DNA from 4 places in the Solibacillus sp. GQ1 genome. Region 3 is predicted to be linked to each of the others. Evidence: riboswitches for the same ligand, from Rfam matches in the RefSeq annotation. Region 3 holds a riboswitch; each other region holds the start of a gene.
The links. A riboswitch is a leader RNA that binds a small molecule or an ion and turns the genes downstream of it on or off. The one in region 3 is predicted to bind S-adenosylmethionine.

Region 1 (3,142 bases), on a different contig from region 3:
TATAGGCGAAGGAGCATTTATCGGTGCCGGTAGTCTTGTGCCACCGGGAAAAGTGATTCCTCCCAACTGTTTAGCGATGGGACGCCCAGCAAAAGTCGTACGTGAAGTAACTGCAGAAGATCGCGCAGATATGGATCGCATTATTTCCGAATATGTAGCGAAGGGACAATACTATAAATCACTTCAGAAATAATTTCACACTCATTTACTGTTTATCGAAATCTCTACCTATAATATAGGAAGTTTACTGGAAATTACAAAAAAGGAGCTATCCATTTAACCGGATGCTCCTTTTTATTTTATTAAATTCCTGCTTTTGCTTTTAATTCAGCTGCTTTATCCGTATTTTCCCATGGCACATTTAAATCTGTGCGACCGAAATGTCCATATGCTGCTGTTTGTTTATAGATTGGGCGACGTAAATCAAGCATTTTAATAATGCCTGCAGGACGTAGGTCAAAGAGTTCACGAACCCAGTTTACGATTTGTGATTCTGCTACTTTTCCTGTACCAAATGTATCAACAGCGATTGAAACAGGCTGTGCAACACCGATTGCATAAGCAAGTTGCACTTCAGCACGGTCGGCTAAGCCAGCTGCTACAATATTTTTGGCAACATAGCGTGCTGCATATGCTGCAGAGCGGTCAACTTTTGTTGCATCCTTACCAGAGAATGCTCCGCCACCGTGACGTGCATAACCGCCGTAAGTATCAACAATAATTTTACGTCCTGTAAGACCTGCATCTCCTTTAGGTCCGCCGATTACGAAGCGACCTGTTGGGTTGATGAAGTACTTTGTAGCTTCATCCAATAAATGAGCAGGAACTACCGGTTTAATAACGTGTTCTTTAATGTCTGTTTGGATTTGTTCCAATGTTGCTTCTTCATCGTGCTGTGTTGAAATAACGATTGTATCTACACGAACAGGTTCATTGTTTTCATCATATTCAATTGTTACTTGTGTTTTACCATCCGGACGTAAATATTCCAATTCACCTGATTTACGCACTTCTGTTAAACGACGCGCTAATTTGTGAGCTAAAGAAATAGGCATCGGCATAAGTTCCGGTGTTTCGTTACATGCATAACCAAACATTAAACCTTGGTCGCCTGCACCGATTGCTTCAAGTTCATCTTCAGTCATTGAACCTTCACGTGCTTCCAATGCCTGGTCAACACCTTGTGCAATGTCAGGTGATTGCTCTCCTACTGCTACTAGTACTGCAAGATTTTCAGCATCAAAGCCGTACTTACCGCGTGTATAGCCGATTTCTGCTACTGTATCGCGGATAATTCCTTTCATATCTACATAAGTAGAAGTTGTAATTTCACCAGATACTAATACTAAGCCTGTTGTTACCGTAGTTTCACAAGCTACACGTGCATTTGGATCTGCAGCTAAAATAGCGTCTAAAATGGCATCCGAAATTTGATCACAAATTTTGTCCGGATGTCCTTCCGTTACACTTTCTGATGTAAACAGTCGACGATTTGTCATGTCATTTCCTCCTAAATCACTTTGGCAATTGTTTTTTATTGATACGGTACTCATTACCCATGTCCGTTATATTGCAGGAATTACGCTGATGCGTAGCTGCCTTTTTAACGTCAAGCTATATTTGCTTTAACACGAGGGTCTGAAAGGCTGTAACTATATAATTTTCGTTCAGTACGAAATTGTAAAACAAAATAAAAAAAATCCTTTCTCTCATAGCCGTGTTCATCACACGTGAGGAAAGGATATTACGTTTCGTTACCTTTCACTCTTATCGTTCAAGGGAAATTTTGCCCTTGCATCAGGTTGGCACCAACACGTATAAAATATACGCAGGTTGCCGGGTTTCATAGGGCCTGCCCCTCCACCAGCTCGGGATAAGAGTATCCGTTCAATTAAACATCTTACGCAAAAATTCAAGTACTGTCAACAAATTTTGACTTTTTTCGATCTGCTAAAATTTACGAAAAAATAATTTGCAATTAGTATAGATTATTTCACTTAATGTGTTATACTATTTTTGAATTAGGAATCAACTCCCCTCTATAAGGGAATACTATAAAAAAGGATGGTATTTAATAGATGAATTCGGTAGAAATTGCTAACGAGCTGAAAGAACTTTTAAACGGGGAAAACATCAAAACTCAATTATCTGTTCCACAATTAATTGAAAAAGCTACATCACGCGGAGAAGCATCGCTAACTGTTGAAGGCGCATTACGTGCTGAAACAGGCAAATATACTGGCCGCTCTCCTAAAGATAAATATATAGTAGAAGAAGAAATTTCAAATGACAAAATCGATTGGGGTAAAGTAAACCGTCCGATCTCTGCAGAAGTATTTGATAAACTTTATGTAAAAGTTATAAATTACTTAAAAGAACGTGACGAGTTATATGTATTCAACGGTTTTGCTGGTGCAGACAAAGAGTCTCAATTATCTATTAAAGTAATTAACGAATATGCTTGGCATAATCTATTCTGTCATCAATTATTCATCCGCCCAACAGCAGACGAATTGGCTAAACACGTTGCCGAGTTTACAATCGTATCTGCGCCAAACTTCAAAGCAGATCCGGAAGTAGACGGTACTGGATCGGAAACATTTATTATAACATCTATCGAAAAGAAAATCATCTTAATCGGCGGAACTGAGTACGCAGGTGAAATGAAGAAGTCAATCTTCGGTATTATGAACTACTTGTTACCTGAACAAGGTATCTTCCCAATGCACTGTTCTGCAAACGTTGGAGAAGAAGGCGATGTAGCATTATTCTTCGGTTTATCTGGTACAGGAAAAACTACTTTATCAGCTGACAAAGACCGTAAATTAATCGGTGATGACGAGCACGGCTGGTCTGACAATGGCGTATTCAACATTGAAGGTGGTTGCTATGCAAAAACAATCAACCTATCTGCTGAAAATGAGCCGGAAATTTACAATGCAATCCGCTTTGGTTCAGTATTGGAAAACGTTGCGGTAGACCCTGAATCACGTGAATGCGACTATGCAGACGGTTCTTTAACAGAAAACACACGTGTCGCTTACCCTATCGACTTTATCGACAATATCGTCTTGCCATCAGTAGCAGGTCATCCAAATACAATCGTCTTCTTAACAGCCGATGCATTTGGTGTATTACCTCC
Region 2 (3,142 bases), on a different contig from region 3:
GCCATGTACTTTTAATGAAAGACGGAAAAAATGTCGAAGCCAATGCACGCGAAGTTGTTTTAACAGACGAATTATTAAGCGATTTCTTCGGGCGGGAAATTAGTTTGCAGATCGAACGCGAACGTGCCTGGGTCGCAATTAAATGAAACGAACCAGCAGGAGTCCATCTCTTGCTGGTTCGTTTCATTTATAAGCATTAAATATGATATTCAATATTTTCATCGACGTAATGCCATTCATACGGCGTTTCTTGGTATACGTAGTAGTTCAGCCAGTTGTAGAACAACAGATGCGAATGGGCACGCCAAACATTTTTCGGTGCCTGCAACGGGTCGTTATTCGGGAAATAGTTGATCGGAATTTCCGTATTGTCCGGATCTTTCTCAATATCGCGGAAATACTCATCCGATAAGGTCGTTGCATCATATTCCAGATGCCCTGTAATCATAATATGTTTATTGTTTTTCGATTGCACGATAAACACGCCTGCATCATCCGAATAGCTTAATAGTCGCAAGTCAGGGTGTGCCCGCACTTCATCAATTGAAACCGACGTGTGGCGTGAATGAGGTGCCACATACTCATCACTGAATCCCCGCACTAAATCTACTGTTAAATCCGTAATCACATGGGAATAAACACCGGAGCATTTCTTCGGCAATTCGAATTTTCCGATGCCAAAATGATGATACAAGGCAGCTTGGGCGCCCCAACATATATACATAATCGAAGTGACATGTTCATCTGCCCAGTCCATAACATGCGTAATCTCATTCCAGTAGCCAACATCTTCAAAATCCATTTTCTCTACTGGCGCTCCTGTAATAATGAGCCCATCAAAGCGACGGTGCTTCACTTGGTCGAACGTCCGGTAAAAAGTATCTAAATGCGATTTGGAAACATTTTTTGATTCGTATGTAGCCGTGTTTAAAAATGTCACATCCACCTGTAATGGTGTATTACCGAGTAAGCGCAGCAACTGCAGTTCGGTTTTCTCTTTTTCAGGCATTAAATTAAACACTAAAATATTTAACGGTCGAATTTGTTGTGTTTTCGCACGGTCTTCCTCCATGACGAAAATCTTCTCTTTTCTAAGCAGCTCACCCGCCGGTAAATGTTTCGGAATATTAATCGGCATTCCACTTTCCCCCTCATAAACTTTTTCAATAAACTTTTAATAATCTGTGGTATTCAGGCAATGCATTGTTTTACGAGCGAAACGAACCGTTCCGGAACAATAAAAAAGCCCCTCTCATTCCAGCAAAACAGAATTGAGAGGGGCTTCTACCCGTTCTTATCTGCCAAGGTCAACACCTTGCTGGAAGTAGCACCTTTCTAGTTAAACTAGAGGTTGCTGAAGCATCATCGGGCCAAGTCCCTCCGCTTCTCTTGATAAGTCTATTAAATTGTCATTAGTGTATCATGTACTTTGTAATTTTGCAATAATTCCAAAAATATTATTTCACGCATACTAAAGCTGCTCTTTTTCTATAGTAAATAAGATTGTCTCCAGCCGTTCATCCCATACACGTGTCAATGTATTGTATACCCGCACAAAATGCCTGTTTTCCTTTTGATCAAACAGTAAAAAACATAGGACCGGTATATCATTAATCTGGATCGATTCCGTCGAAACAACACTCGTTATATAGTGCGGTACTTCATCTTCCGCCACCGGTTGTTCGGAAAGTTGCTGTTGTATGAAATCAATCAGCACTGTCTCTTCAATTGCTTCGATTTCTTCTGTTTCGATTGTCGGGAAAGGCTCCGGAAACTCTTCCAAATCCGCAAATTCCTCCAGGTCACCCTCCAATGGCTGCTCATGGATCGGGCTGTATTGAATAAAATAACTTGTTTCTTCAAGTTCCTCTTCAAAAATGCCCGATTCCAGCTGAGCCTTACCCTTTGCAGTTAGTGCAAATTCCTGTTCCTTCACAATCATACCTAGTCGTAACATTTTATTCGTCAAATCATGAATAAATAACGGTTCCACCAATAAAATTTCGGCTAATAACTCCACATTTTTCAGCTTCGCCTTCTCAAATGAAATGAGCATCATCTTCATTAAAATATCCATGGCATTACGCATTACCGGATGATATTTCACTTCCAATGTGTGAATCGGAATGGCGTATTGCATTTGCTTTTTGATTTCAATGGACGGATTTTGGATGAGTTCTTTCTGCAGCTGTATAACTGTACTTTGTAAATCCATTCAATCCCCCTGTTTCTACACAGCAAAATAGCCGTCTTGCTCTTTTACTGTCGTTAATACATGGGCATACATATCCCGTGTTTTCGCGCTCTTTGGACGCTTTGTAAACATTTCGGTACTGCCAATCATTATGAGCAGTTCCCGTGCGCGGGATAATGCAACATTCAGGCGTCGGTAATCTTTCGCAAACCCGATTTCTCCGCGTTCATTGTCATGATTCCGCACCATGCTGACGATAATCACATCCATCTCCATCCCCTGGAATTTATCGACGGATCCTGTACGGATGTGTAAATGCGGTACACTGATTTCCTGTTCGATCAGACGATTAATACGTTTCACCTGCTCCGCGTAGAATGAAATAACGCCAACCGATTTTAATGCGTCTTGTGGAATCAGCCCTTGTGCTTTCGCTTGTCCCGTTGCAGCATTTAATTCAAGAAGCTGCTGTTTAATCTGTTCCAGCTCAGCTAAATTGAATAAACTCGAGCCTTCCTTCATACGCTCTTCAAAATAAGGCTTGGCATTCGGAATATCAAGCCATAGTAAATGGTGATTTCGTGTAACTTTTGATGTTTCAAGGAAATGATCGCGTACGGCATCCGAATCCTCTAACCCGCACTGCAGCTGTTCGGATTCATTTTCGTAAAACGGTGTGATAGTTGACATAATATTTTTATGCATACGATATTGAAGGGCGAGCATCGTTTTATTTTGTGACGGCAAATTGTTATAAAGACGCTCAAACAATGATTCTTCCAGTAACTTTTCAAGCTCTCGTTTTTCTTCAAATGTTGTACTTTCCTTCACAACTTGCTCCAATGTCTCTTCAAATGTCGCATCGCCTACAAGCGGAGGCAACTGGTGATGGTCCCCAACTAAAATGATTTTTGCGCCCTTTAACATCGGCAGTAACAGTTCCGGTGG
Region 3 (3,142 bases):
TGCCGGCCATTGCTGTATATCCTACTAAAGCTACCGCAGTAACAGTAATACCAGAAATTAATGCCGGTAAGCTTTCCGGGATCAGCACTTTCCAAATAATCGTAGAAGTTTTCGCTCCCATTGAGCGGGCTGCTTCAATGACACCTTTATCAATTTCTCTTAATGCTATTAATACCATGCGCGCATAAAACGGTGCTGCCCCAATAATTAGCGCAGGTAATGCTGCATTGGCGCCACGGATTGTTCCAAGTAAAAACTTAGTAAATGGAATTAATAAAATGATTAAGACGATAAATGGAATCGAGCGGAAAATATTCACGAGTGACCCTGTCAAAAAGTGTACAATTTTATTTGCCCATAATTGATTGTCGCTCGTTAAAAATAAGACAATACCAATTAGAAGTCCTAGTATAAATGTGATGACTGTCGCAACAGCCGTCATATAAATTGTTTCATATGTTGCTTCGAGCATTTTACCCCAATCTACGTTCGGAAATAATTGATTAAACATGCTCAATCACCTCCGCCTGAATTTCTTGCTTTGCTAAAAAGCTTAATGCTTCCGCGACTGCTTTTGGCTCGCCATCGATATGAATAAACAATGTACCAAACGAACCGCCCGTTGTATTTGAGATTTTGCCATGCACTATATTAACAACTACGTCAAATTGCTTAATCATTTGTGAGATGACAGGCTGTTCTGTCGTTGCCGCTGCAAATGTTAATTTAGCGATTTTGCCTTCTGGATAATTGGCTAAAATCTGTTCCAGTGATGCTTGCGTTTCCTGTGTTTCACCAGAAGCCTGTGATACGAAGTTTTTCGTAATTGGTGCTTGAGGATGCTGGAACACTTGCAATACATCTCCCTGTTCCACTACTTTACCGGCTTCCATTACCGCTACTCTGTTACAGATTTTGCGAATAACATGCATTTCATGTGTAATGAGTACAATTGTAAGTCCGATGTTTTTATTAATATCGAGCAGTAATTCCAAAATTGAATCCGTTGTTTCCGGATCAAGCGCTGAAGTCGCTTCATCACATAAAAGTACTTCCGGGTTGTTCGCCAACGCTCGTGCAATGCCGACACGCTGCTTTTGACCGCCTGACAATTGTGAAGGATACGCTTTCCCTCTTCCTTTTAAACCTACGAGTTCAATCAGCTCTTCTACTCGCTTTTCACGATCAGCTTTTGAAACGCCTGCAATTTCAAGTGGAAATGCAATGTTTTCTTCAACTGTACGTGACCAGAGCAGATTGAAGTGCTGGAAAATCATACTTATTTTTTGGCGTGCTTCTCGTAATTTTGCCCCGGAAGCTTTTGCAATATCCTGGCCGCCTACAATGACAGAACCTGTTGTAGGCTTTTCCAAACCGTTCAGCAGTCGGATCATCGTACTTTTACCGGCACCACTGTAGCCGATAATTCCGTATATTTCACCTTTGTTAATCGATAGGCTTACATTATCAACTGCTGTAAGTTTACCGTTTTTCGTGTTATACACTTTTGTAATATTTTGTATATCAATCATCGGTTGTACTCCTTCTAAATTGAAATAACCTTCCTGCTATTTCAAAATCATGTTCTATTCTCATTCAAAACCTCCGTTGAATGAAAAAAACCTTTCTACCAAGACAAGTAGAAAGGTTTCACATACATTTATACGGTAAACCGTTCTCTCATCTTTCAAAGTTTAAACTTTGTGTGAATTGGCACCTTTGCGTAAACGCTGGTTGCCGGGCTTCATAGGGCACTTCCCTCCACCTCTCTTTATAAGAGCAACGTTATTAAGTTTTATTATTATGAATGTTACTTTATCACGACAAAGTGACTACGTCAATTACTTTTTTAATATTTCATACAAAAACGGTACGGATTTAAATGCATAAATTTTATTCGTTAGTTCCCCGTTGTCTGAAACGATTAAACAAGGTACACTTTCAATTTTCAATTCATATGGTAAATCCCCTAAATAATTGATATTTGCCATACCAAGCGGAAGATCTGGGAGTAATTTCTCAATTACTTCCAACATTTTTTCCGACACTTCACAAGTGCCGCACATAGGCGTATATAAGAAAAACGCTGTCTGATCATACTGTTGTACGTTCTGTTCCCATTGCTGTTTCGTCCATTGTTCCATTATACTGTCATCCTTCTTTTACTAAAAATTTTGCCTGTAGTAAAATATCCCTTAAGATTTTAGTAGGTGTTTTTTCTACTTCTACATATTCGTGAGGTATGATAAGCTGTGTCGCTTCGGGATATGCACGGTTCATCAGTTTACGTAACTTCTCACCGTTTTTATCTGCATCAAACATAGTGATAATTTCATCTTGCTCATATTCTTCCAATAAATCAATCAAATTGACTTCGCTTATTGTGCCATTTGTACAAATAATTGTCACGTCCTCAGCTAATATCGGGATTAATCTCAATTTATCGGCACGTCCTTCTACAACGATGTATCTTCCCATATAACACGCTTCCTTTCATTCGACACCTTTATATATAGAATAACAAAAAAACACTAAAACCTTTATATAGAAGGCTTTAGTGTTTCATATTATTGTTCGATTAATGCAGTGTAAGCATCTGCGTCTAATAACTCGTCTACTTCTGCTTCACTTGTTAACTCAACAGTAACCATCCATGCATTACCGTATGGTGATTCATTTACATATTCAGGATTGTCCAGTAATTCTTCGTTGATTGCAACAACTTTACCAGAAAGTGGTGCATATAGTTCAGAAACTGTTTTAACAGATTCTACACTACCGAAAGGCTGATCCCTTGAAATTTCATCGCCTACTTCAGGTAACTCTACGAATACGATATCGCCTAGTTCAGACTGTGCGAAATCCGTAATACCGATTGTCGCTTTACCGTCTTCAATTTTAACCCACTCATGCTCTTTTGAATAACGTAATTCTTTAGGTGTGCTCATTCGAAAACCTCCATGTTATATGTAGTACATTCAAGTTCATTTTGCCATATTTCGTTCGGAAATACAATGTGAATAACTGTTTATTTCCAAGTTTCTAAGAAGTCAGACTCCTTAAATCCTAAAGTTAATTTTTTACCATCTGTAACGATTGGTCGCTTAATTAACATACCATCCGATGCTAATAGCTCTAATTG
Region 4 (3,142 bases), on a different contig from region 3:
AAAACATGCTGCCACATCGTATTCACATCCGCCAAAATTTGCTGGATAGCGCAAGCGTTCACAAATTCCTTTACGTCATTAAGTTCATAAATAATATAGGCTGCAATGTTTTGTGCACTGTATACTTTCCCCATGTTGAACAACTCCTTTTCTTCCAATGATGCTGCAACATCACTTTAAATTTTTCCGGTTGGTAATATTATTATCCCAATTGTATTACTTGGTATTAAATTTGTCAATAAAACTTATAAAAATAGTAGGGATTAATTTTCTAAAAATTGCTTAGCTTCTCGAATGGGAAAAGCTAAGCCTTTTTTAAAGGTTTATGCGTTTGTTTCTGCGCCTACTTCAGCCGCAACTTTCGCTAATGCCTGTTCTAAATCTGCGATAATATCTTCTGCTGCTTCTAACCCGATTGATAAGCGAATGAGCTCTTCCGATACGCCGGCAGTTTTTAGTTCTTCAGCAGATAACTGTTGGTGCGTTGTGCTCGCAGGGTGGATAATCAATGAACGGGCATCCCCAACGTTTGCTACGTGTGAAAACAATTCTACGTTATCGATTACTTGGCGACCGGCTTCGCGTCCACCTTTAATGCCGAACGTAATGATAGATCCAAAGCCGTTTTTCAAGTACTTTTTCGCCAAATCATGTGTCTCAAAATCTTCAAAGCCGTTGTAATTTACGTATTCCACAAATGGGTGGGCTCTTAAATACTCGGCAACTTTTTGTGTATTTTCATTGTGACGGACAATACGCAAATGAAGCGTTTCAAGTCCTTGCAGGAAGTTAAATGCCGCGTCAGCAGATAATGTTGGACCAAAATCACGCAATAGTTGAACACGAAGCTTTGTCGCAAATGCAGCGCCTGCTGTGTCAATCCCGTAGCGTAGACCATGGTAAGAAGTATCCGGTTCTGTAAATCCTGGATGTCTTCCTTGTGTCCAGTCGAACTTCCCTGCATCAACGACAATCCCGCCGATTGTCGTTCCATGACCACCAATCCATTTTGTTGCAGAATGGATGACAACATCCGCACCGAATTCAATCGGATTACTTCCGTATGGGGAAGCAAATGTGCTGTCGATTAATAAAGGAAGACCATTGTCATGAGCGATGTTTGCTACCGCTTCAATATCCAGTACTTTCAAGCTTGGATTTCCGATAATTTCAGCGAAGATTGCTTTCGTTTTATCCGTGATTGCCGCCTGGAAGTTTGCAGGATCTGATTCATCCACAAATTTTACTGTAATGCCGTAGCGAGGCAATGTAGTGGCGAATAAATTGTAAGTCCCACCGTAAAGTGAACCTGCCGCAACAATTTCATCCCCTGCACCGGCAACGTTTAAAATCGAAAATGCTACTGCTGCTGCGCCAGATGAAAGCCCTACTGCTGCTGTACCCCCTTCTAATAAAGCAACCCGTTCTTCAAATGCCCCGACTGTCGGGTTCATAATACGAGAATAAATATTGCCTGTTTCCTGTAATGCAAATAGACGTTGCGCATGAGCTGTGTCATTAAATGCATAGGCTGTTGTGCGGTAAACGGGAACTGCAATTGCACCTGTTACCGGGTCTGGCTTTTGTCCCCCGTGTAATAATAAAGTTTCTGGTCTTAAATTTGTCATTTTATTACCCCCAAAAATTTAATCGATGGTGAAATCGGTGTTTTTTGAGGAGGATTTTTTAAATGAAAAAAACCCTCTTCAGTTAAGAAGAGGGTTGCGCATGAGCAAGTTTGCCTCCTCTTATCTTTCAAAATGATTGTCCATTTTGTAGGAATTAGCACCTTAGTCAGTTCATCACTTACTGGTTGCCGGGCATCTCAGGGCCTATTCCCTCCGCCGCTCTTGATAAGAGTTATGTGATTTGTGTTCCATCGTTGAGTCTCAGTATAAAACATACTAATCCGATATGTCAACACAAAAAAATTAAAATTTTCAGATTTCTATTCAGATTACTCTTATCTGTATTTAACGATATGCAAAAATTCCTTCTCTATGAATTGAACAGACGTTAATAATCGACTTCAAGTAAAATATTGACTAAAATAAGCTTGAAGGCTATATATTTAAGTTTTTTATTACATATAAGGGAGATGTTCACGTGAATACAAAAGAATTATTACGCAGTCATACATCTGTTCGTAAATATACAGGTGAGGAAATTTCTAAAGAAACTGTCATCGATTTAATCGAAACTGCACAAATGGCGGCAAGTTCGCATTTTGTACAGGCCTACAGTGTCATTTGGGTAACGGATGAGGAAAAGAAAACGAAGCTTGGTGAACTGTCTAAAAATGAATTCCAGTTCAAAACAGCGGGCGCCTCTTTCTTGTTTTGCGTAGATTTCAAACGTTTGCAAGTAGCCGGTCAAAAACATGGGGTTGATATTTCTGCTGACACGGCTGAAAACGTGCTTGTAGGGGTAGCAGATGTTGCATTATTTGCCCAAAACTTTGTTATTGCAGCTGAATCAATGGGTTACGGCATTTGCTATATCGGTGGTGCCCGTACAAATCCTAAGGAAATCAGCGAGCTGTTCAATTTACCGGAATACGTTTTCCCATTATTTGCGATGACGATCGGTACACCGACAAAACGCAATGAAACAAAACCGCGTTTACCGGTAGCTGCGGTATTGCATGAAAATGGTTATGACGTTGATAAGTACGAGACGCTGCTAGATGAGTACGATGGAATTATGGAAGACTATTACAGCAGCCGATCTTCGAATCAGAAGACTGCAACATGGACGAAACAAATGGCTGATTACTTAGTTGAACAAAACCGTCCGCATATTAAAGACTTCCTTGCTTCACAAGGCTTTACTTGGAAGTAAGCTAATAAAAAGGAGTATGCCGCAAAATGGCATACTCCTTTTATTTATTTCAACCCTTCAATTTGCAATGCTTTTACAGGCTGGAAATCTTCTCCTGTTTTCGCGTACGTTATCGTCGCCTGGTCACCTTCTTGCAAGTATATTGCAAACGGTGCAACTTCCGTAGAAACGATGAAGTTTTCACCTGTGTTCGCCAGGAAGGATACAATTGTGAAATCACCTACACGCTCTTTATAAACACGCACGACTTTTACCGTCGCTTTGGCCTCTTCGGCATTCGAAGTACCATCTACCGTACTGC

Region 1: linked by a shared signal. The riboswitch ahead of metK (methionine adenosyltransferase) and the one ahead of AC6CH1_RS14030 (methionine ABC transporter ATP-binding protein) in region 3 are both predicted to bind S-adenosylmethionine.
Region 2: linked by a shared signal. The riboswitch ahead of metA (homoserine O-acetyltransferase MetA) and the one ahead of AC6CH1_RS14030 (methionine ABC transporter ATP-binding protein) in region 3 are both predicted to bind S-adenosylmethionine.
Region 4: linked by a shared signal. The riboswitch ahead of AC6CH1_RS14885 (O-acetylhomoserine aminocarboxypropyltransferase/cysteine synthase family protein) and the one ahead of AC6CH1_RS14030 (methionine ABC transporter ATP-binding protein) in region 3 are both predicted to bind S-adenosylmethionine.

The regions. Positions count from the first base shown of each region.
Region 1 is NZ_JCAXEX010000001.1:2,414,905-2,418,046, forward strand. It holds gene AC6CH1_RS12250 (gamma carbonic anhydrase) at 1-193, shown strand, start outside; gene metK (methionine adenosyltransferase) at 303-1,499, opposite strand; SAM riboswitch class I at 1,765-1,880, opposite strand; gene pckA (phosphoenolpyruvate carboxykinase (ATP)) at 2,079-3,142, shown strand, end outside.
Region 2 is NZ_JCAXEX010000001.1:1,367,050-1,370,191, reverse strand. It holds gene AC6CH1_RS06770 (ABC transporter ATP-binding protein) at 1-146, shown strand, start outside; gene metA (homoserine O-acetyltransferase MetA) at 197-1,138, opposite strand; SAM riboswitch class I at 1,292-1,399, opposite strand; gene AC6CH1_RS06760 (nucleoside-diphosphate sugar epimerase) at 1,472-2,215, opposite strand; gene AC6CH1_RS06755 (DEAD/DEAH box helicase) at 2,231-3,142, opposite strand, start outside.
Region 3 is NZ_JCAXEX010000002.1:344,371-347,512, reverse strand. It holds gene AC6CH1_RS14035 (methionine ABC transporter permease) at 1-511, opposite strand, end outside; gene AC6CH1_RS14030 (methionine ABC transporter ATP-binding protein) at 504-1,532, opposite strand; SAM riboswitch class I at 1,678-1,780, opposite strand; gene AC6CH1_RS14025 (thioredoxin family protein) at 1,842-2,144, opposite strand; gene AC6CH1_RS14020 (toprim domain-containing protein) at 2,152-2,478, opposite strand; gene gcvH (glycine cleavage system protein GcvH) at 2,568-2,948, opposite strand; gene AC6CH1_RS14010 (arsenate reductase family protein) at 3,029-3,142, opposite strand, start outside.
Region 4 is NZ_JCAXEX010000003.1:130,393-133,534, reverse strand. It holds gene AC6CH1_RS14890 (hypothetical protein) at 1-134, opposite strand, end outside; gene AC6CH1_RS14885 (O-acetylhomoserine aminocarboxypropyltransferase/cysteine synthase family protein) at 324-1,628, opposite strand; SAM riboswitch class I at 1,746-1,860, opposite strand; gene nfsA (oxygen-insensitive NADPH nitroreductase) at 2,107-2,841, shown strand; gene AC6CH1_RS14875 (hypothetical protein) at 2,886-3,142, opposite strand, start outside.